Regions from separate parts of the Pseudomonas macauensis genome, predicted to be linked through region 1. Evidence: predicted binding sites of a transcription regulator. Region 1 holds the regulator's gene; each other region holds the start of a gene.

Region 1 (5,664 bases):
GCACATCCGCGACAACCTCGACCTGCTGCCCAACGCCTATCGTTTGACGCTGATGGGTGTCAGTGTGGCCGAAGCCGAGATCTACCCGGACCGCGAGCTGGCGATCAACCCCGGCCAGGTGTTCGGCACCTTGAACGGCATCGCCGGCAAGGACCCGGCCTTCGGTCTGGAAGCCGTGTGGATCGAGGCCTCGCAGCGCGACCAGGCGCAGTCCCTGGGCTACACCGTGGTGGACGCCAGCACCGTGGTCGCCACCCACCTGAACCAGGTGCTGCACAAGCACGCCCACGAACTGCTTGGTCACGAGGAAGTCCAGCAACTGATGCAACTGCTGGCCAAGACCTCGCCCAAGCTCGCCGAAGAGCTGGTGCCGGGGATGATTTCCCTGTCGACCCTGCTCAAGGTCCTGCAGGCGCTGCTGCAGGAGCAGGTGCCGGTGCGCGACATCCGCACCATCGCCGAGGCCATCGCCAACGTTGCCGCCAAGAGTCAAGATCCCGCCGCCATGGTGGCGGCAGTTCGTGTCGCGCTGTCCCGCGCAATCGTGCAAACCATTGTGGGACTAGAGCCGGAGCTGCCTGTGATCACGCTGGAACCCAGGTTGGAACAGATATTGCTGAACAGTCTGCAGAAGGCCGGACAGGGCTCCGAAGACGGCATGTTGCTGGAACCCGGAATGGCGGAAAAGCTGCAACGCTCGATGGTCGAGGCGGCGCAGCGCCAGGAAATGCTCGGCAAGCCGGCGATCCTGCTGGTGGCCGGTCCCGTCCGCGCGATGATGTCCCGATTCGCGCGGATGGCGGTCCCCACCATGCACGTGCTGGCTTACCAGGAAATCCCGGACAACAAACAAGTGACGATCGTCGCCACCGTTGGGCAGAACTGATTGAGGTCGCAGGCCATGCAGGTAAAACGCTTCTTCGCCGCCGATATGCGTCAGGCCATGAAACTGGTCCGTGACGAGCTGGGCCCGGACGCCGCGATCATCGGCAATCGCCGTGTCGCCGGTGGCGTGGAACTGACCGCGGCGCTGGACTACCAGGCCCCGGCGGCGGCCAGCAAGCCGAACCCGGCGCTGGAAGCCGAGCTGCGCAAGACCCAGGCGCGCATCGCCCAGGCCAGGGCCGAGCTGAGCGAGCCGACCCGCATGAGCGAGGCCGTGAGCAAGGACCGTCAAATGTACGACGCGCCGGCGCCGCGCCGCAGTGCTGCCGAGACCCTGGCGGAAGCCATGGCCGCCCCGGTTGCGCCGGCTGCCGCCAACGTCGGCCAGCAGGCGCTGGAAGCCATGCGCTTCGAGCTCAACGGTCTGCGTGAACTGATCGAAGTGCAGTTGGGCTCCATTGCCTGGAACCAGCTGCAGAACCAGCGTCCGAAACAGGCCAACCTGTGGCGCCGCCTGCAGCGCATGGGCCTGCCGGCGGACCTGTCGCGCAGCCTGCTGGAGAAGGTGGCCTCCATCGCCGATCCGAAGCAGGCCTGGCGCATGCTGCTGGCGCACCTGGCGCGCTCCATCAACACTCCGGAAATCGACCTGCTGGAGCAGGGCGGGGTGGTTGCGCTGGTCGGCCCGGCCGGCATGGGCAAGACCACCACCCTGGCCAAGCTGGCGGCGCGCTACGTACTGAAATACGGTGCGCAGAGCATTGCCCTGGTGTCCATGGACAGCTTCCGCATCGGCGCCCAGGAGCAGATCAAGACCCTTGGCCGCATCCTCAACGTTCCGGTGACCCTGGTCGATCCGGGTCAGTCGCTGATCCAGGCCATGGCGCCGCTGGCGCGCAAGCGCCTGGTGCTGATCGATACCGCCGGCCTGCCCGCCAACGATCCGGCGCTGCGCATGCAGCTCGAAGCCCTGGCGGCGCAGAGCCTGAATGTGAAGAACTACCTGGTGCTGGCCGCGACCAGCCAGAGCCAGGTACTCAAGGCCGCCTGGCAGAACTATCGTTCGTGCGGATTGACCGGGTGCATCCTGACCAAGCTGGACGAGGCTGGCAGCCTTGGCGAGGCGCTCGCTCTGGCAATTGGCCAGCGTCTCCCGGTAGCCTATCTGGCGGACGGCCCGAAGATTCCGGATGATCTGCAGGTTGCGCGCAGCCACCAGTTGGTCAGTCGCGCGGTGAGCCTGCAGGCGCCGGAAGAGCCGAGCGAGGACGCCATGGCCGAGCTGTTCGCCGGCCTGTACCAGCAGCCGGTGCGCCGCGCCAGCTGAACGAATTGAACGGCCCCATGGTGGGGTGACGGGCGGCCAGGTGGGCTGCCCGGCGAGGCGGATGCTCTGGGAGACGATCCGCGAACGCCGGAAGCGGTAGAGCACCGCGGCCGGCAGGGCCGCAGCGCCAGGGGGCGCGGCGGCTGAATGACGAGACAAGGTATTGATATGGGCATGCATCCTGTACAGGTAATCGCAGTCACCGGTGGCAAGGGTGGTGTCGGCAAGACCAACGTGTCGGTGAACCTGTCACTGGCGCTGGCCGACCTCGGCCGCCGCGTCATGCTGCTGGACGCCGACCTGGGCCTGGCGAACGTCGACGTGCTGCTGGGCCTGACCCCCAAGCGCACCCTGGCCGATGTCATCGAAGGCGAGTGCGACCTGCGCGACGTGATCCTCCAGGGCCCCGGCGGCGTTCGCATCGTTCCGGCGGCCTCCGGCACGCAGAGCATGGTGCACCTCACCCCCATGCAGCACGCCGGCCTGATCCAGGCATTCAGCGACATCAGCGACAACATCGACGTGCTGGTTGTGGATACCGCCGCCGGCATCGGCGACTCGGTGGTGAGCTTCGTCCGTGCCGCGCAGGAAGTGCTGCTGGTCGTCTGCGATGAACCCACTTCGATCACCGACGCCTACGCTTTGATCAAGCTGCTCAACCGCGACTACGGCATGACCCGCTTCCGCGTGCTGGCGAACATGGCCCACAGCCCCCAGGAGGGCCGCAACCTGTTCGCCAAGCTGACCAAGGTCACCGACCGATTCCTCGATGTGGCGCTGCAATACGTGGGCGCCATTCCGTACGACGAGTCGGTGCGCAAGGCGGTGCAGAAGCAGCGTTCGGTGTATGAGGCGTTCCCGCGCAGCAAGGCTTCCCTGGCCTTCCGTGCGATAGCGCAGAAAGTCGACAGCTGGCCGCTGCCGGCCAACCCGCGTGGGCACCTGGAGTTCTTCGTCGAGCGCCTGGTGCAGCATCCAACCACGGGTTCGGCCGTATGATGACGGCCTCCGGAGCGCGTATGTACAGCAAGGCGCAGGCGCAGAACTCCCAGGACCAACTGATCCAGCGGTACGCGCCGCTGGTCAAACGTATCGCCTACCACCTGCTGGGCCGCCTGCCGGCCAGCGTGCAGGTGGAGGATTTGATGCAGGCCGGCATGATCGGCCTGCTGGAAGCGGCGAAGAAATACGATGCCGGCAAGGGCGCGAGCTTCGAGACCTACGCCGGCATCCGCATCCGCGGCGCCATGCTCGACGAGGTGCGCAAGGGCGATTGGGCCCCGCGTTCGGTGCACCGCAATACCCGCATGGTCAGCGACGCGATCCGCACCGTCGAGGCCAGAACCGGTCGTGACGCTAAAGATCAGGAAGTCGCTGCCGAACTCAATATGAGTCTCGAAGAGTATTACGGCATTCTCAGCGACACCCAGGGCAGCCGCTTGTACAGCTTCGACGATCTGCTGCAGGACGGCGAGCAGGGCAGTGGCCTGGCCGAAGACGCTTCGCACCAGGGCAACGAGCCCTCCCACGGCCTGGAAGACGAACGCTTCCAGGCGGCGCTGGCCGACGCCATCACCAAGCTGCCCGAGCGTGAGCGGCTGGTGCTGGCCCTGTACTACGACGAGGAACTCAACCTCAAGGAGATCGGCGAAGTGCTGGGGGTCAGCGAGTCCCGGGTCAGCCAGCTGCACAGCCAATGCGCCGCGCGCCTGCGGGCACGTCTGGCGGAGTGGCGCGCGCACTGAGGTTCGGGTAGTTTCGCGTCGGATTTTTCTCAGGCTTCAGACGCAGGTTTCAGAATTCTTCCGGGCGACGTCCCTTTGACGCCGCCCACACGGGATGAGCGCACGGCGCTCGATGAATTGACGGCACGCCCGCCAGGACGTGCCTGGTATCGATGGAGGTCGGTTTGGACAAGAATATGAAAATTCTCATCGTGGACGACTTCTCCACGATGAGGCGCATCATCAAGAACCTCCTGCGGGACCTGGGGTTCACCAACACCGCAGAAGCCGACGACGGCACCACTGCGCTGCCGATGCTGCACAGCGGCAACTTCGACTTCCTCGTCACCGACTGGAACATGCCCGGCATGACCGGCATCGACCTGCTGCGCGCGGTCCGCGCCGACGAGCGCCTCAAGCACCTGCCGGTGCTGATGGTCACCGCCGAGGCCAAGCGCGACCAGATCATCGAAGCGGCCCAGGCCGGGGTCAACGGTTATGTGGTCAAGCCTTTCACCGCTCAGGTGCTGAAAGAAAAGATCGAGAAGATTTTCGAGCGGGTCGGCAGTTAAGGCTGACAGAGAGGGCGTTATGGATCTCGTCAACGAATCCGCGGGTGACTTCGAGTCGACCCTGAAAAAACACGCGCGCGAATTGGTCGATTGCCTGGATCGTGGTGAAGTCCAGACCGCCGTGCAGCTGATTTCCGAGCTCAACCAGGCGCGCGATCGCGGGCTCTACCAGGAAGTCGGCAAGCTCACCCGCGAGCTGCACAACGCCATCGTCAACTTCCAGATCGATCCCAATTCCCGCCACGCCGAGGAAATGTCGCAGATCGCCGACGCCACCGATCGTCTTTCCTACGTGGTGAAGATGACCGAGAAGGCGGCCAACCGCACCATGGACCTGGTGGAAGAGTGCACCCCGGTGGTGATGCACATCGAAACCCAGGCCAAGGAGCTGCAGGAAGACTGGGCGCGCTTCATGCGCCGCGAGCTGGGGCCCGAGGCCTTCCGTGACCTGGCCAAGCGCGTCGAGCAGTTCCTCTACATCAGCGCCCAGGACAGCCGCAAGCTCTCCGCGCACCTCAACGACATCCTCCTGGCGCAGGACTTCCAGGACCTCACCGGGCAGGTGATCAAGCGCGTCACCAAACTGGTCACCGAGGTCGAGTCGAACCTGGTCAAGCTGGTCTGGATGGCCGGCCAGGTGGACCGCTACGCCGGTATCGAGCATGACTACCAGGGCATGAGCGAGGCCGTCGAAAAAGAAAGATCGTCCAAGGGTGAAGGTCCGCAGATCGCTGCCGATACAAGAAAAGACGTCGTATCCGGTCAGGACGACGTTGATGACCTGTTGTCCAGCCTGGGTTTTTAAGCGTCGCCTGACGCTGTAGAGGGAGCACCGAATGAGCTTCGACGCCGATGACGAGATCCTCCAGGACTTCCTGGTGGAGGCCGGCGAGATCCTCGAGCAACTGTCCGAGCAACTGGTCGAGCTGGAAAGCCGACCCGATGACATGGACCTGCTCAATGCGATTTTCCGTGGGTTCCATACCGTCAAGGGCGGAGCCGGCTTCCTCCAGCTGAACGCGCTGGTGGAGTGCTGCCACATCGCCGAAAACGTCTTCGACATGCTGCGCAAGGGCGAACGCCGCGTGGATGCCGAACTCATGGACGTGATGCTGCAGGCGCTGGATACCGTCAACGTCATGTTCCAGCAGGTGCG
Region 2 (5,664 bases), 2.0 Mb from region 1:
TGTCATGCCCGCAGTGGATAGCCTGAACAGCCTGCGCACCCTGGAGGTCGCCGGCAAGACCTATCACTACTACAGCCTGCCCGAAGCGGCGAAAAGCCTGGGAGACCTGGGCAAGCTGCCGATGTCCCTGAAGGTCCTGCTGGAAAACCTGCTGCGCTGGGAAGACGACAACACCGTCACCGGCGACGACCTGAAGGCGCTGGCCGGCTGGCTGAAGACCCGCAGCTCCGACCGCGAGATCCAGTACCGCCCCGCCCGCGTGCTGATGCAGGACTTCACCGGCGTGCCGGCGGTGGTCGACCTGGCTGCCATGCGCGACGCCATGGCCAAGGCCGGCGGCGACCCGCAGAAGATCAACCCGCTCTCCCCCGTCGACCTGGTCATCGACCACTCGGTGATGGTCGACAAGTTCGCCAGCCAGGCCGCCTTCGCCCAGAACGTCGAGATCGAGATGGAGCGCAACGGCGAGCGCTACGCCTTCCTGCGCTGGGGGCAGAACGCCTTCGACAACTTCCGCGTGGTGCCGCCGGGCACCGGCATCTGCCACCAGGTCAACCTGGAGTACCTGGGGCGTACCGTATGGACCAAGGATGAGGACGGCCGCACCTACGCCTTCCCTGACACCCTGGTCGGTACCGACTCGCACACCACCATGATCAATGGCCTGGGCGTACTCGGCTGGGGCGTGGGCGGCATCGAGGCGGAAGCGGCCATGCTCGGCCAGCCGGTGTCGATGCTGATTCCCGAGGTGATCGGCTTCAAGCTCACCGGCAAGCTGAAGGAAGGCATCACCGCCACCGATCTGGTGCTGACGGTCACCCAGATGCTGCGCAAGAAAGGCGTGGTCGGAAAATTCGTCGAATTCTACGGCGACGGCCTGGCCGACCTGCCCCTGGCGGACCGTGCCACCATCGCCAACATGGCCCCGGAATACGGCGCCACCTGCGGCTTCTTCCCGGTGGACGAGATCACCCTGGGCTACCTGCGCCTGTCCGGTCGCCCGGATGATGTCGTCAAGCTGGTGGAGGCCTACTGCAAGGCCCAGGGCCTGTGGCGCGAAAAAGGCCACGAGCCGGTGTTCACCGACAGCCTGCAACTGGACATGGGCGACGTCGAGGCCAGCCTGGCCGGCCCGAAGCGCCCGCAGGACCGCGTCGCACTCGGCCACGTCAGCCAGGCCTTCGACGACTTCCTCGGCCTGCAGATCAAACCGTCCTCCACCGAGGAAGGCCGGCTGCTCAGCGAGGGCGGCGGCGGTGCCGCGGTGGGCGCCTCGACCCCGCCCGGGGAAATCGACTACCAGCAGGACGGCCACACCTACCGGCTGAAGAATGGCGCCGTGGCTATCGCCGCCATCACCTCCTGCACCAACACCTCCAACCCCAGCGTGATGATGGCCGCCGGCCTGCTGGCGAAGAAGGCGCTGGAAAAGGGCCTGCAGCGCAAACCCTGGGTGAAGAGTTCGCTGGCGCCGGGCTCCAAGGTGGTCACCGACTACTTCCGCGCCGCCGGGCTGACCCGCTACCTGGACGAACTGGGCTTCGACCTGGTGGGCTACGGCTGCACCACCTGCATCGGCAACTCCGGCCCGCTGCTGGAACCCATCGAGAAAGCCATCCAGCAGGCCGACCTGACCGTCGCTTCGGTGCTCTCCGGCAACCGCAACTTCGAGGGCCGCGTGCACCCGCTGGTGAAAACCAACTGGCTGGCCTCGCCGCCGCTGGTGGTGGCCTACGCCCTGGCCGGCACCGTGCGCACCGACCTGACCAAGGACCCGCTGGGCACCGGCAAGGACGGCAAGCCGGTCTATCTGAAGGACATCTGGCCGACCCAGCAGGAAATTGCCGAGGCCATTCAGAAAGTGGACACGGCAATGTTCCACAAGGAGTACGCCGAAGTCTTCCAGGGCGATGAGAAATGGCGTGCGATCAAGGTGCCGGACGCCAAGACCTACACCTGGCAGGACGACTCCACCTACATCCAGCACCCGCCCTTCTTCGAGCACATCGCCGAGGCACCGCCGAAGGTCGAGGACATCAAGGGCGCCCGTATCCTCGCGGTATTGGGCGACTCGGTGACCACCGACCACATTTCCCCCGCCGGCAACATCAAGAAGGACAGCCCGGCCGGGCGCTACCTCAGCGAGCACGGCGTGGCCTACGCCGATTTCAACTCCTACGGCTCACGGCGTGGGAACCACGAGGTGATGATGCGCGGCACCTTCGCCAACATCCGCATCAAGAACGAGATGCTCGGCGGCGAGGAAGGCGGCAACACGCTTTACGTTCCCAGCGGTGACAAGCTGGCGATCTACGACGCCGCCATGCGCTACCAGCAGGACGGCACGCCGCTGGTCATCGTGGCCGGCAAGGAATACGGCACCGGCTCCTCCCGCGACTGGGCGGCCAAAGGCACCAACCTGCTGGGTGTGAAAGCGGTGATCGCAGAGAGCTTCGAGCGTATCCACCGCTCCAACCTGGTGGGCATGGGCGTGCTGCCGCTGCAGTTCAAGGACGGCCAGGATCGCAAGACGCTGAAGCTGACCGGCAAGGAGGTTCTTAGCATCAGCGGGCTGTCCGGTGAACTGAAGCCGCACATGAGCATCAAGGTCGGGGTGACCCGCGAGGACGGCAGCCAGGACAGCTTCGAGGTGCTCTGCCGCATCGACACCCAGAACGAGGTCGAGTACTTCAAGGCCGGCGGCATCTTGCACTACGTGCTGCGCAGCCTGATCTGAACCTTCACCGCGGCGGCCCGCAACGGGCCGCCCTCGACTTTCGTAGGATTCCGTGACTGATGGCACCCAGCCATCGTCCAGTGCTGCTCTGACTTTTTTCTGAAACAAGCATCAACTTGCCGGTCCGGCGGCCGATAACCTGACCAAGCGATTCGCTTCTGCTGTGGAATTCTCCTCACATGCGTAACAACCAGCCGATCACCCAGCGTGAACGCACCTTCCCCGCTGACCAACGACTGATCTCCACCACCAATGCGCGCGGCGTGATTACCTACGCCAACGATGCTTTCATCAACATCAGTGGCTTCTCGCGAGAAGAACTGGTCGGCGCGCCGCACAACCTGGTGCGCCATCCGGACGTACCGCCGGCGGTGTTCGAGCACATGTGGACCACCCTGAAGAAGGGCCGCCCGTGGATGGGCATCGTCAAGAACCGCTGCAAGAGCGGCGATCACTATTGGGTCAGTGCCTACGTCACTCCGATCTTCGAACGCAACGAGATCGTCGGCTACGAATCGGTGCGGGTAAAACCCACCGCCGAACAGGTTCGCCGCGCCGAAGCGCTGTACGCGCGGATCAACGCCGGCAAGCCGGCCATCCCGGCCCGCGACCGCTGGCTGCCGGTGCTGCTGGACTGGCTGCCGTTCATCCTGATCGGCCAGATCGCCTTCATGATCGGCGTCTGGCTGGATTCCCACTGGGACTTCCTGCTTGCGGCGCTGCTCTCGATTCCGCTGGGCCTGATCGGTCTGAGCTGGCAACAACGCGGCCTCAAACGCCTGCTGCAACTGGCTGAACAAACCACCTCCGACCCGCTGATCGCGCAGATGTACACCGACAGCCGTGGCGCCCAGGCACGCCTGGAAATGTCCATCCTCAGCCAGGAAGCGCGCCTTAAGACCTGTCTGACCCGACTGCAGGACACCGCCGAATCCCTGACCGACCAGGCCCGCGAAGCCGACACCCTGGCGCATCACAGTTCCGCCGGACTGGATCGCCAGCGCCAGGAGACCGAGCAGGTGGCCACGGCGGTCAACCAGATGGCCGCCACCACCCAGGAAGTGGCCGACAACGTGCAGCGCACTGCCGATGCCACCCGCCAAGCCAACGACCTGACCAGCCAGGGCCGACTGATTGCCGCGGAAACCCGCGAGGCCATGCAGCGCCTGTCCACCTCGGTGGGCGAAACCGGTGAAGCGGTCAGCCAGCTCGCCCGTGACAGCGACGAGATTGGTGGTGTGGTGGACGTGATCAAGGGCATCGCCGACCAGACCAACCTGCTGGCGCTCAACGCCGCCATCGAGGCCGCTCGCGCCGGTGAAATGGGCCGGGGCTTCGCCGTGGTGGCCGACGAGGTCCGCTCGCTGGCCCAACGCACCGCCGAATCCACCGAGCAGATCCACCAATTGATCGCCAACCTGCAGAACACCGCCACCGAGGCCGTGCGCGCCATGGAAGCCGGTCGCCGACAGGCCGACGAAGGAGTGGAGCGCGTGCTGCGCGCCGACAACGCACTGGTAGGCATCAGCGATGCGGTGGCCAACATTACCGAGATGACCACCCAGATCGCCGCCGCAGCGGAAGAGCAGAGCGCGGTGGCTGAAGAGATCAACCGCAACATCAGCACCATCGCCGACCTGGCCGACCAGACCTCCGGCGAAGCCCAACGTACCGCGCAGCTCAGCGAGGAGCTGACCCAGACCGCCCATCGCCAGTATTCGCTGGTGGAGCGGTTCAACCGCTGAGGCTATTGCCGCCCGCGGCGGCAACTGTAGGAGCGAGCTTGCTCGCGAACAGCTCCGCGACGGGGCCGGGTTCGCGAGCAAGCTCGCTCCTACAGCGCATACCCACCCGCAGCACTCAGCCGGCTACTTGAAATCCCACTGCATCTGCGCCGGGATGCTCACTTCCTGCGAGGAGTGCACGCAGACATCCACATAGTCCGTGAAGCGCGGCGGCGCGGCGATACCCTCGTCCAGCAGGCGCTGGTTGTCGAACAGGTAATTGAGGTCGGCGAAGCCGCTGTACAGGCGCAGCGCCCGCAGTACCAGGCGTGGGTTGGCCTTGCCGATGCGGCTCTCGAAGCTGCCGGCCAGCTCGCGCAGGTCCTCGCTGCTCACCTTGCGGTAGCGCTCCCCCACCGGCGCCTCGCCACGGGCGTCGGCATAGGCACGATCGATCTCGCCGAAGGTGCAGGCCGAACCGCGGCCGGCGGAGATGTGGTAGAGGCTGTGGCTCAGCGTCGGTTTGAGCGCCAGGGCCACCAGCGCTTCGGCGCAGTAGTCCACCGGGATCACGTCGATCTGCTCATCCAGGCCGCAGGTGAAGCTCTCCAGCGCGAAGCCCATGCGGAACACCCAGAAGATGCTCCCCGAGGCGCGGCAACCCAGCTCGCGATGGCCAACGACGATGGATGGCCGCGCCACCACCAGCGGCAGTTGCGGCAACTCCTCACGCATGCGCCGTTCGATCTCGGCCTTGGAGGCGGTGTAGTCCACCAGTTGCTCGCCGCTATCGGGGAAGTCCCATGACTCGCGTACCGGCGACTCGCGCTGCGGCCCGCAGCACATGGCGGTGCCCACATGCAGGAAGCGCTTGAGGTTGCGCGACTGGCTGAGCAGCCGGGCGAAAGCGAAGGTGCCTTCGACGTTCACCGGCCAGATGCTCGGGTTCTTCGAGAACGAAGCCACAGCCGCACAGTTGATCACCTGCTCCACGCGCATCAGGCGGGCACGCTCGCCCTGCATCCACGCGGTATCCAGCAAGTCGCCGCAAAGAATCTGGCGGTCCTTCAGAGTGTCCAGCGCACTTTCCGGCACGCAGTGCAGGCGCAGGTTGTCACGCAAGCGCTCCAGGCCTTGCGCGGGCGTCTCGGCGCGGACGAGGAACAGCAGCGCTTCGCCGTGCCCGTCGGCAATCAGGTGAGC
Region 3 (5,664 bases), 680 kb from region 1:
CTCCAAACTGACCGAGGTCGGCAGCCTGACCGCCAGCAACATCCAGAGCTGGCTGGAAGGCCGCATCCACCTGGTGGAGAGCGAAGCCGCGCAACTGGCCGACGGCGAACCGACGCCCGAGCGCATCCAGCACGTGCTGGAGCAGGCGGTGTTCCAGAAGAATTTCGAATCGGTCTACCTCGGCGAAGCCGCCAGCGGCGTGTTCACCATGCGCCCCTATGCACCGATGCCCGATGGCTATGACCCGCGCCAGCGCGGCTGGTACAAGGATGCCGTGGCCGCTGGCCGCCTGATCGTCACCGAGCCGTTCCTCGACGCCGGCACCAACGAGCAGATCCTCGCCATGTCCATGCCGGTGATGCGCAACGGCCAGCTGATCGGCGTCGCCGCCGGTGACATGAAGCTGGAAACCATCACCGCCATCATCAACTCGCTGAAGTTCGACGGTAACGGCTACGCCTTCCTGGTCAGCGACGCCGGCAAGATCCTGCTGCACCCGGACAGCCAGCAGATCTTCAAGAATCTCTCCGACATCTACCCGCAGGGCGCCCCGAAGGTGCAGACCGGCGTGCAGGAAGTCAGCCTCGATGGCGAAGAGCAACTGGTCTCCATGTCCCCGGTGAAAGGCCTGCCGGGCGTGACCTGGTACGTCGCCCTGGTGCTGGACAAGAGCGCGGCCTATTCGATGCTCAGCGACTTCCGCACCTCGGCCATCATCGCCACGGTCATCGCCATCGTCGCCATCCTGCTCCTGCTGGGCATGCTGATCCGCGTACTGATGGCCCCGCTGACCGACATGGGCCGCGCCATGCAGGACATCGCCCAGGGCGACGGCGACCTCACCCAGCGCCTTAAGGTCGCCAGCAACGACGAGTTCGGCGTGCTGGCCAATGCCTTCAACCGCTTCGTCGAGCGCATCCACGAATCCATCCGCGAAGTGGCTTCCACCGCCCGCAGCCTGCATGACGTTTCGCAGCTGGTGGTCAACGCCTCCAACTCGTCCATGAGCAACTCCGACGAGCAGGCCAACCGCACCAACAGCGTGGCCGCCGCAATCAACGAGCTGGGTGCCGCCGCCCAGGAGATCGCCCGCAACGCCGCCGACGCCTCGCACCATGCCACCGATGCCTCGCACCAGGCCGGCGATGGCCGCCAGGTGGTCGAGCAGACCATCAGCGCGATGAACCAGCTGTCGGACAAGATCAGCTCCGCCTGCGCCAACATCGAGGCGCTGAACAGCCGCACGGTGAACATCGGCCAGATCCTCGAAGTGATCAAAGGCATCTCCGAGCAGACCAACCTGCTGGCGCTGAACGCCGCCATCGAAGCGGCCCGCGCCGGGGAAGCCGGCCGTGGTTTCGCCGTGGTCGCCGACGAGGTGCGCAACCTGGCCCACCGTGCCCAGGAATCCGCCCAGCAGATCCAGAAGATGATCGAAGAACTGCAGGTCGGCGCCCGCGAAGCCGTGGACACCATGACCGAAAGCCAGCGCTACAGCCTGGAAAGCGTGGAGATCGCCAACCGCGCCGGCGAGCGCCTGGCCAGCGTCACCCACCGCATCGGCGAGATCGACTCGATGAACCAGTCGGTGGCCACCGCCACCGAGGAGCAGACCGCCGTGGTCGACTCGCTGAACATGGACATCACCGAGATCAACACCCTGAACCAGGAAGGCGTGGAAAACCTCCAGGCCACCCTGCGCGCCTGCGCCGACCTGGAGAACCAGGCCGGCCGTCTGCGCCAGTTGGTGGACAGCTTCCGCATCTGATCGGTGTGGAAAGCAAAAGGCGCCTTCGGGCGCCTTTTGCTTTTCAGGTAGGGAGCGCATCTCGTAGGGCGTATAACGTTCGACGTTATACGCCGTTTGACCTTGATCCCCGCCCACTCGGACTCCATCCGGGCGTCCCTCGCAGAGCGCCCCGCATTCGACCAACACGCCAACCGGCAATCATGGGGATCGGCGTACAACCGCGAACGGTTGTACGCCCTACGCAGGAGATCGGAGATCTTATTCGCGATAGGCATGCCCGGCCCGCCCGACCGTTCGTCCCCCTGCCTCAAGCTTTTCCCCGGCGTGCCGACAGCAAAGATGAAGGTCCGCGAGAACAACGAAACCAGGCGGACCCGATATCACCGCTGGCACATGGGAGTGCCGGCCCCGCTCGCCCGGCTACCCGCCGAGCCGGCTTCGTCCGCTCCGTCACCACACGGACGGGCGCGCCCTGGCGACATCGGATCTGTCGCCCGGACCCACGCCGTTCTGGCATCCCACTACCTCCGGACTCGACGCAGCATGATCAAGAGCCTGAAATTCAGCCATAAGATCCTCCTGGCCGCCTCGCTTGTGGTTTTCTCCGCTTTCGCCCTCTTCACCCTCTACAACGATTACCTGCAGCGCAACGCGATCCGCGAGGATCTCGAAGACTACCAGCGGGAAATGGGCACGGTGACCGCGAGCAATATCCAGAACTGGCTGAGCGGCCGATTGCTGCTGATCGAAAACACGGCGCAGACCATCGCCCGCGACAACGCACCGGACAAGCTGGCTGCGCTGCTGGAACAGAACATCCTGCGCAGCACGTTCAACTACACCTACCTGGGCCAGGAAGACGGCACCTTCACCATGCGTCCGAACGATGCCATGCCCGACGGCTACGACCCACGTACCCGTCCCTGGTACAAGGACGCCCAGGCCGCCGGCGGCACCACCCTGACCGAGCCATACATCGACGCAGCTACCCAGCAGTTGGTCATCACCATTGCCACACCGGCCCGCAATGGCGGCAAGACCGTCGGCGTGGTTGGTGGCGACCTGGGCCTGCAGGCCCTGGTACAGATCATCAACTCGCTGAACTTCAGCGGCATGGGCTACGCCTTCCTGGTCAGCGGCGACGGCAAGATCCTCGTGCACCCGGACAAGAACCTGGTGATGAAGACCCTGGCCGAGGTCTACCCACAGAACACCCCGACGATCGGCAGCGGTTTCAGCGAGGCCGAACTCGACGGCCAGACCCGCATCCTCAGCTTCACCCAGGTGAAGGGGTTGCCCTCGGTGAACTGGTACATCGGCCTGTCCATCGACAAGAACGCCGCCTACGCCATGCTGAGCAAGTTCCGCGCCTCGGCCAGCGTCGCCGCGGTCATCGCCATCGTCGCCATCCTGCTCCTGCTGGGCATGCTGATCCGCGTGCTGATGGCCCCGCTGAACGACATGGGCCGTGCCATGCAGGACATCGCCCAGGGCGACGGCGACCTCACCCAGCGCCTGAAAGTCGCCAGCAACGACGAGTTCGGCGTGCTGGCCAATGCCTTCAACCGCTTCGTCGAGCGCATCCACGAATCCATCCGCGAAGTGGCCTCCACCGCGCGTAGTCTGCATGACGTTTCGCAGCTGGTGGTCAACGCCTCCAACTCGTCCATGAGCAACTCCGACGAGCAGGCCAACCGCACCAACAGCGTGGCCGCCGCGATCAACGAGCTGGGTGCCGCCGCCCAGGAGATCGCCCGCAACGCCGCCGACGCCTCGCACCATGCCACCGATGCCTCGCACCAGGCCGGCGACGGCCGCCAGGTGGTCGAGCAGACCATCAGCGCGATGAACCAGCTGTCGGACAAGATCAGCTCCGCCTGCGCCAACATCGAGGCGCTGAACAGCCGCACGGTGAACATCGGCCAGATCCTCGAAGTGATCAAAGGCATCTCCGAGCAGACCAACCTGCTGGCGCTGAACGCCGCCATCGAAGCGGCCCGCGCCGGGGAAGCCGGCCGTGGTTTCGCCGTGGTCGCCGACGAGGTGCGCAACCTGGCCCACCGCGCCCAGGAATCCGCCCAGCAGATCCAGAAGATGATCGAAGAACTGCAGGTCGGCGCCCGCGAAGCCGTGGACACCATGACCGAAAGCCAGCGCTACAGCCTGGAAAGCGTGGAGATCGCCAACCGCGCCGGCGAGCGCCTGGCCAGCGTCACCCACCGCATCGGCGAGATCGATTCGATGAACCAGTCGGTGGCCACCGCCACCGAGGAGCAGACCGCCGTGGTCGACTCGCTGAACATGGACATCACCGAGATCAACACCCTGAACCAGGAAGGCGTGGAAAACCTCCAGGCCACCCTGCGCGCCTGCGCCGACCTGGAGAACCAGGCCGGCCGTCTGCGCCAGTTGGTGGACAGCTTCCGCATCTGATCGGTGTGGAAAAGCAAAAGGCGCCTTCGGGCGCCTTTTTTGTTCGCGAGCAAGCGGAATCCGCTCTCGTAGGCGCGCTGGGGGCGCCTGGCCCTTATCCGCTATGGGCGAACCTGGGCCCGCCCAATGTCCTCAGCGCCGCTTGCTCCCACCCAACAGCGCGCCCATCAATCCACGCACCAGCTGCCGGCCAATCTGGTTGGCCGCCTGCCGGACCACGGTCTTCGCCGTCTGGCTGGCCAGGGTGCCAAGCAGCTCGCCGGCCAGCCCGCCCAGGTCACTACCGAAGCCCTTCTCCTCCGGCTTGGTTTCGGTCGGCGCCATCTTGTCGTCAGCGCGCCCGGTGAGCCTCTCGTACGCGGACTCTCGATCGATCGGTTGATCGTAGCGGCCGGCCAGCGGCGAGCGGCGGATCACCTCCGCACGCTCGGCGTCGGTCAGCGGGCCGATGCGCGATTGCGGCGGCGCCACGGCAACACGCTGAACCATGGCCGGCGTGCCTTTCTCTTCCAGCGTGCCCACCAGCGCTTCGCCAATGCCCAGCTCGGTCAGCACCTTGAGGCTGTCGAACGCCGGATTGGGACGGAACCCATCGGCCACCGCGCGCAGCGATTTCTGCTCCTTGGCGGTGAAGGCACGCAGGCCATGCTGGATGCGCAGGCCAAGCTGGGCCAGCACGTCATCGGGCAGGTCGCTCGGCGACTGGGTGACGAAATACACGCCCACTCCCTTGGAGCGGATCAGCCGCACCACCTGTTCCAGGCGATCCTGCAGCGCCTTGGGCGTGCCGTTGAACAGCAGGTGCGCCTCGTCGAAGAACAGCGCGAGGATCGGCTTGTCGGCATCGCCGCGCTCGGGCAACTGCTCGAACAGCTCAGCCAGCAGCCAGAGCAGGAAGGTGGCGTAGACCTTGGGCGCGTCATGCACCAGCTTGCTGGCGTCCAGCAGGTGAATGCGACCGCGACCGTCGGCCTCGGGGCGCAGCAGGTCTTCCAGTTGCAAGGCCGGCTCGCCGAAGAACGCCTCGGCGCCCTGCTGCTCCAGCAACGCAAGACGGCGCAGCAAGGCCTGGGACGAGGCGGCGGTGAACAGCGCGCGGTCCTCGCCGAGGATTTCCGGGTGTTCCTTGAAGTGGTTGAGCAGCGCCTTGAGGTCCTTCAGGTCGAGCAGCAGCAGCCCCTCGCGATCCGCTACCTTGAATGCAGCGAACAGTGCGGCTTGCTGGCTCTCGGTCAGCTCCAGCAGGTTGGCCAGCAGCAGCGGCCCCATCTCCGACAGCGTGGTGCGCAGCGGATGCCCGGACTTGCCGGCCACATCCCACAGGCTCACCGGATAGGCCCTGGGGGTGTAGTTCAGCCAGGGCATGCTGGCGATGCGCTCGGCCACCTTGCCCTGCGGGTTGCCGGCGGCGGCGATGCCGCACAGATCGCCCTTGATGTCGGCGGCGAAGACCGCGATGCCGGCATCGCTGAAGGACTCGG
Region 4 (5,664 bases), 420 kb from region 1:
AAAGCCCCGCCTGAGCGGGGCTTTGTCATGGGATCAGGAAGAGAGGATCAGTCCTCGTCTTCCATCCAGCCGCCGAATTCCTTCCAGCGGTTGACGATGCCGCAGAACAGCTCGGCGGTTTTCTCGGTGTCGTAGCGTGCCGAGTGCGCCTCGCGGTTGTCGAACTCGATGCCGGCGGTCTGGCAGGCCTTGGCCAGTACGGTCTGGCCGTAGGCGAGGCCGGCAAGGGTCGCGGTGTCGAAGCTGGAGAAGGGGTGGAACGGATTGCGCTTCACGCCACTGCGGTTTACTGCGGCGTTGAGGAAGCCCAGGTCGAAGCTGCTGTTGTGGCCAACCAGGATCGCCCGTTTGCAGCCGTTGGACTTCAGCGACTTGCGCACGCCCCGGAAGATCTCGGTCAGCGCCTGTTCTTCCGGCACGGCCATGCGCAGCGGGTGGTCCAGCTTGATGCCGGTGAACTCCAGCGCAGCCTGCTCGATGTTGGCGCCTTCGAAAGGCTCCACGCGGAAGAAGTAGGTGTGCTCGGGGAACAGGTAGCCGCTCTCATCCATGCCGATAGTGACGGCGGCGATTTCCAGCAGGGCGTCGGTGCCGGCGTTGAAGCCGCCGGTCTCGACGTCCACCACGACCGGCAGGTAGCCACGGAAACGGCGTGCCATCGGGTGGCGCGGGCCGGGTGGGAAGGAACCGTCGAGTTCTTCCTCGAAGATTTCGTTCTCGTCACTCATGCCTCGGTCTCCAGCAGGCGCCAGCGCAGTTTCTCGCCGGCACGCAGCGGGACGACATCGAAATCACCGAACGGCAGGGCCGCCGGGGCTTCCCATTCTTCACGCACCAGGGTGATGCGGTCGCTGTTGCGCGGCAGGCCGTAGAAGTCCGGACCATGGAAGCTGGCGAAGGCTTCCAGCTTGTCCAGCGCGTTGCGCTGCTCGAAGGCCTCGGCGTACATCTCGATGGCGGCATAGGCGGTGTAGCAGCCGGCGCAACCGCAGGCGGCTTCCTTGGCGTGGCGCGCGTGGGGCGCGGAGTCCGTGCCGAGGAAGAATTTCGGGCTGCCGCTGGTGGCCGCATCCAGCAGGGCTTCCTGGTGGGTGTTGCGCTTGAGAATCGGCAGGCAATAGAAGTGCGGACGGATACCGCCGACCAGCATGTGGTTGCGGTTGTACAGCAGGTGGTGCGCGGTGATGGTGGCGCCGACATTGGCCGGGGCGGCCTTGACGAAGGCGGCGGCATCGCCGGTGGTGATGTGCTCGAGAACCACCTTGAGGGTCGGGAAGCGCTCGACCACACGGGTCAGGTGCTCGTCGATGAAGCGCTTCTCGCGGTCGAACACGTCGACTTCGGAGCGGGTCACCTCGCCATGCACCAGCAGCGGCAGGCCGACTTCGGCCATGGCTTCCAGGACGTGGAAGATATTGTCGACGCTGGTCACGCCGGAATCGGAGTTGGTGGTGGCGCCGGCCGGGTACAGCTTGGCGGCGTGCACGTAGCCTGAGGCCTTGGCCGCGCGCACGTCCTCGACGCTGGTGCGGTCGGTGAGGTAGAGCACCATCAGCGGCTCGAAGCGGCTGCCGGCCGGACGGGCGGCCAGGATGCGCTGGCGGTAGGCGTCGGCTTCGACGGCGTTGCGCACCGGCGGAACCAGGTTCGGCATGATGATGGCGCGGCCGAAGGTACGGGCGGCGTCGCCGACGGTTTGCGCGAGTGCGGCGCCGTCGCGCAGGTGAATGTGCCAGTCGTCGGGGCGCAGGAGTGTCAGGCGGTCGGACATGCGGATTCCAGGAAGGCGGTTGCAGCGGAGAAAGTAGGGAAATGCTACCGGAAAAGGCCGTCGGCGGCACTCGCTATCAAGTTTCGCCGTGGCTGACCGATAGATTCAGAGACCCCATCCTGCTTGTGTGGAACCGCCGTGCGCCAGCCATCTCTTCTCCTGCTCGTACTTTGCGCGAGCCTCCCGGCCTGGGGGCTGACGTTCCAGCCGCGCCTGGAAAGCGCCGAATGGACGGTGGCGGGCGACCAGTTCGAGTGCCGGCTGTCGCAGAACGTGGCGGGTTTCGGCGTGGGCGAGTTCGTCTGGCGCGCCGGCGAGCAGCCGACTTTCCGTCTCAAGTCACAGCAGGACTGGCTCGGACGCGGTTCGGCAACTCTCCTGGCGGCGGCTCCGCCGTGGCGGCCGGGGCAGGGCGATGTGAACCTGGGCTCGGTGCAGGTCAGTGGCGGCGAAGTGCCGTTCAACAGCAGCCAGCAGCAGGCGGGGCGTTTGCTCAGCGGTTTGCTGGAAGGGCGTACGCCGGAAGTGCGGCACCGCACCCGGGATGGCGATCGCCTGCTGGTGCGCTTGCTGCCGACGCGATTCGCCGCCGGCTACGCGCAGTTCCAGGATTGTTCGGCGAAGATGCTGCCGGTCAATTTCGACCAGGTACGACAGAGCCAGATCGGTTTCCCCAGCGGCACCGAACTCGACGCCCTGGGCCGCGCCAAACTGGACATCATCCTGCAGTACCTGAAGGCCGACCCGAGCGTGAACCACATCGAGATCGACGGTCACTCGGACAACAGCGGCAATCGCCTGGTCAATCGCGACACGTCGCGCCGTCGTGCTCTCGCGGTGATGGAATATCTCAAGGCCAATGGCGTGCCGGAGTCGCAGATCGTCGTGCGCTTCTATGGCGAACGTTATCCGTTGGTGAAGAACAACTCCGAAGCCAACCGGGCGCGCAATCGCCGGGTGACGGTGAACCTGTCCCGCGAAGTGGTTCCTGAGGAGGTCCCGGCCGAGGCGCCGACGGCTCCTGTTGCTCCCACCGCCTCGGCGCCCGCCGCGCCGATGTCCAGCGCCAGTGCCCCGGCGAAGGCCGCGGTTCCTGCCGCTCCGGCGGCGCCCGCCACCAACGCTGCCACGCCGCCTGCGACGCCCAAGGGCTGAGCCTGCGGCAGCGAGTCGCACCGACGATAGTATTTGTCGCTTTGTCGTCAAAAGCTGTCGCGCCTCTGTAAATTATCCTGGGCGGGCAGTAGAATCGATCCCTTTCGTGACAACCCCCGTGGAGTTGAGTGGCATGGCGGACGTGAAGAAGGTAGTCCTGGCGTATTCCGGTGGCCTGGACACCTCCGTAATTCTGAAGTGGCTGCAGGATACCTATAACTGTGAAGTGGTGACCTTCACTGCCGACCTGGGTCAGGGCGAGGAGGTCGAGCCGGCCCGCGCCAAGGCCAAGCAGATGGGCGTGAAAGAGGTCTTCATCGAGGACCTGCGAGAAGAGTTCGTCCGCGACTTCGTCTTCCCGATGTTCCGTGCCAACACCGTCTACGAAGGCGAGTACCTGTTGGGTACTTCCATCGCCCGTCCGCTGATCGCCAAGCGCCTGATCGAGATCGCCAACGCCACCGGCGCTGACGCCATCTCCCACGGCGCCACCGGCAAGGGCAACGACCAGGTTCGCTTCGAGCTGGGCGCCTATGCGCTGAAGCCGGGCGTGAAGGTGATCGCTCCCTGGCGCGAGTGGGACCTGCTGTCCCGCGAGAAGCTGATGGACTACGCCGAATCCCACAACATCCCGATCGAGCGCCACGGCAAGAAGAAGTCGCCGTACTCCATGGATGCCAACCTGCTGCACATCTCCTATGAAGGCGGCGTGCTGGAAGACACCTGGACCGAGCACGAAGAAGACATGTGGAAGTGGACCGTTTCTCCGGAGAAGGCCCCTGACGCTGCGACCTACATCGAGCTGACCTATCGCAAGGGCGACATCGTTGCCATCGACGGCAAGGACATGACCCCGGCCCAGGTACTGACCGAGCTGAACCGCATCGGCGGCGCCAACGGCATCGGTCGTCTGGACATCGTCGAGAACCGCTACGTCGGCATGAAGTCGCGCGGCTGCTACGAGACCCCCGGCGGCACCATCATGCTCAAGGCGCACCGCGCCATCGAGTCGATCACCCTGGACCGCGAAGTCGCTCACCTGAAGGACGAGCTGATGCCGCGTTACGCCAAGCTGATCTACACCGGCTACTGGTGGAGCCCGGAGCGCGAGATGCTCCAGCAGATGATCGATGCTTCCCAGGAGCACGTGAACGGCGTCGTGCGCCTGAAGCTGTACAAAGGCAACGTCATCGTGGTCGGCCGCAAGTCCGACGACTCGCTGTTCGACGCCAACATCGCGACCTTCGAGGAAGACGGCGGCGCCTACAACCAGGCCGATGCCGCGGGCTTCATCAAGCTCAATGCGCTGCGCATGCGTATCGCCGCGAACAAGGGCCGCAAGCTGTTCTGATAAGCTGGTGACCCCGTGACAAGCGAACCCCGGCCACGAGCCGGGGTTTGCGTTTATAGGCCCCGCATCCGGGGCGCCTGAAGAGGAAGAATCGATGAGACTGCTGCACACCATGCTGCGCGTCGGCGATCTGGACAAATCCATCGCCTTCTACACCGAAGTCCTGGGCATGACCCTGCTGCGCCGCAAGGATTATCCGGACGGCCAGTTCACCCTGGCGTTCGTCGGCTACGGCAGCGAAGACGAGAACAGCGTGATCGAACTGACCTACAACTGGGGCGTGGACCAGTACGAGCTGGGCACCGGTTACGGCCACATCGCCCTGGAAGTGGCGGACGTCTACAAGGCCTGCGAGGACATCCGCTCCCGCGGCGGCAAGATCACCCGCGAGCCGGGCCCGATGAAGCACGGCACCAGTATCCTCGCCTTCGTCGAGGACCCGGACGGCTACAAGATCGAGCTGCTGAGTCCGCAGCGCAAGGACTGATCTTCCGCTCCTTGTGATTCGTCTCTGGAGAAACCCCGCCCTTGAAGGCGGGGTTTTTCTTTATTGGCTGTCATCAGAAAGTCACCGGAGCGGTCATACTCAATCTTGCATCGACGTCGGATGCGTCGATTGCGGAAGCAGTTTTCGCCATTTGCTTGTCAGAGACAGAGGAGCATCGTGCACGGGCCGGACAATCCCCGTTGCACCGCTTCCGATAATGACGACCGATGGACGGCCGCACCGATTTTTCCGGGTGCCCGGCGCTCTGCGTCCGGCAGCCTAAGTCAAGGAATACAGTATGTCCCCAAGACCGGTAAACAATGCCTCGGTCAGCCCCAAGGGCAGCCTCGAAACCCTCTCCCAACGTGAAGTGCACCAGCTCAGCGAAGCGGGCTCGGGCAGCAGCTACAAACTCTTCCGCCAGTGTGCCCTGGCCATCCTCAACACCGGCACGCAGATCGACAACGCCAAGCACATCCTCGACGCCTACCGCGACTTCGAACTGGAAATCCACCAGCAGGACCGTGGCGTGCGCCTGGAGCTGTTCAACGCTCCGGCCGATGCCTTCGTCGACGGCGAGATGATCGCCAGCACCCGCGAGATGCTCTTCAGCGCCCTGCGCGACATCGTCTACACCCAGAACGAACTCAACAGCCGGCGCTTCGACCTGGAGAGCTCGGCCGGCATCACCGACTACGTCTTCCATCTGTTGCGTAACGCCCGCGCGCTGCGTCCCGGCGTGGAGCCGAAGATCGTCGTGTGCTGGGGCGGCCACTCCATCAGCACCAACGAGTACAAGTACACCAAGAAGGTCGGCCACGAACTGGGCCTGCGTAGCCTCGATGTTTGCACCGGCTGCGGGCCGGGCGTGATGAAGGGCCCGATGAAGGGCGCCACCAT

What was found. The regulator FliA, encoded in region 1, starts transcription of late flagellar genes. The targets are predictions, from matches to a motif close to CTAAAGTTTNNNNNNNNNNNGCCGNTAA.
Region 2: a site for FliA is predicted at 2,848-2,875, ahead of SD196_RS17665 (methyl-accepting chemotaxis protein). Genes of this name have one in related genera too.
Region 3: a site for FliA is predicted at 2,057-2,084, ahead of SD196_RS05610 (methyl-accepting chemotaxis protein). Genes of this name have one in related genera too.
Region 4: a site for FliA is predicted at 1,847-1,874, ahead of SD196_RS06865 (flagellar protein MotY). Genes of this name have one in related genera too.

What each region holds. Positions count from the first base shown of each region.
Region 1 is NZ_CP138377.1:1,876,072-1,881,735, forward strand. It holds gene flhA (flagellar biosynthesis protein FlhA) at 1-886, shown strand, start outside; gene flhF (flagellar biosynthesis protein FlhF) at 902-2,212, shown strand; gene fleN (flagellar synthesis regulator FleN) at 2,381-3,211, shown strand; gene fliA (RNA polymerase sigma factor FliA) at 3,208-3,957, shown strand; gene SD196_RS08980 (chemotaxis response regulator CheY) at 4,134-4,508, shown strand; gene SD196_RS08985 (protein phosphatase CheZ) at 4,528-5,313, shown strand; gene SD196_RS08990 (chemotaxis protein CheA) at 5,345-5,664, shown strand, end outside.
Region 2 is NZ_CP138377.1:3,855,680-3,861,343, forward strand. It holds gene acnA (aconitate hydratase AcnA) at 5-2,737, shown strand; gene SD196_RS17665 (methyl-accepting chemotaxis protein) at 2,917-4,482, shown strand; gene cprA (cationic peptide resistance protein CprA) at 4,606-5,664, opposite strand, start outside.
Region 3 is NZ_CP138377.1:1,194,234-1,199,897, reverse strand. It holds partial or broken gene SD196_RS05620 (cache domain-containing protein) at 1-865, shown strand, start outside; gene SD196_RS05615 (methyl-accepting chemotaxis protein) at 1,004-1,768, shown strand; gene SD196_RS05610 (methyl-accepting chemotaxis protein) at 2,294-4,183, shown strand; gene SD196_RS05605 (helicase HerA-like domain-containing protein) at 4,316-5,664, opposite strand, start outside.
Region 4 is NZ_CP138377.1:1,452,931-1,458,594, forward strand. It holds gene rnt (ribonuclease T) at 48-728, opposite strand; gene pyrC (dihydroorotase) at 725-1,771, opposite strand; gene SD196_RS06865 (flagellar protein MotY) at 1,910-2,926, shown strand; gene SD196_RS06870 (argininosuccinate synthase) at 3,060-4,277, shown strand; gene gloA (lactoylglutathione lyase) at 4,372-4,764, shown strand; gene ppnN (nucleotide 5'-monophosphate nucleosidase PpnN) at 5,063-5,664, shown strand, end outside.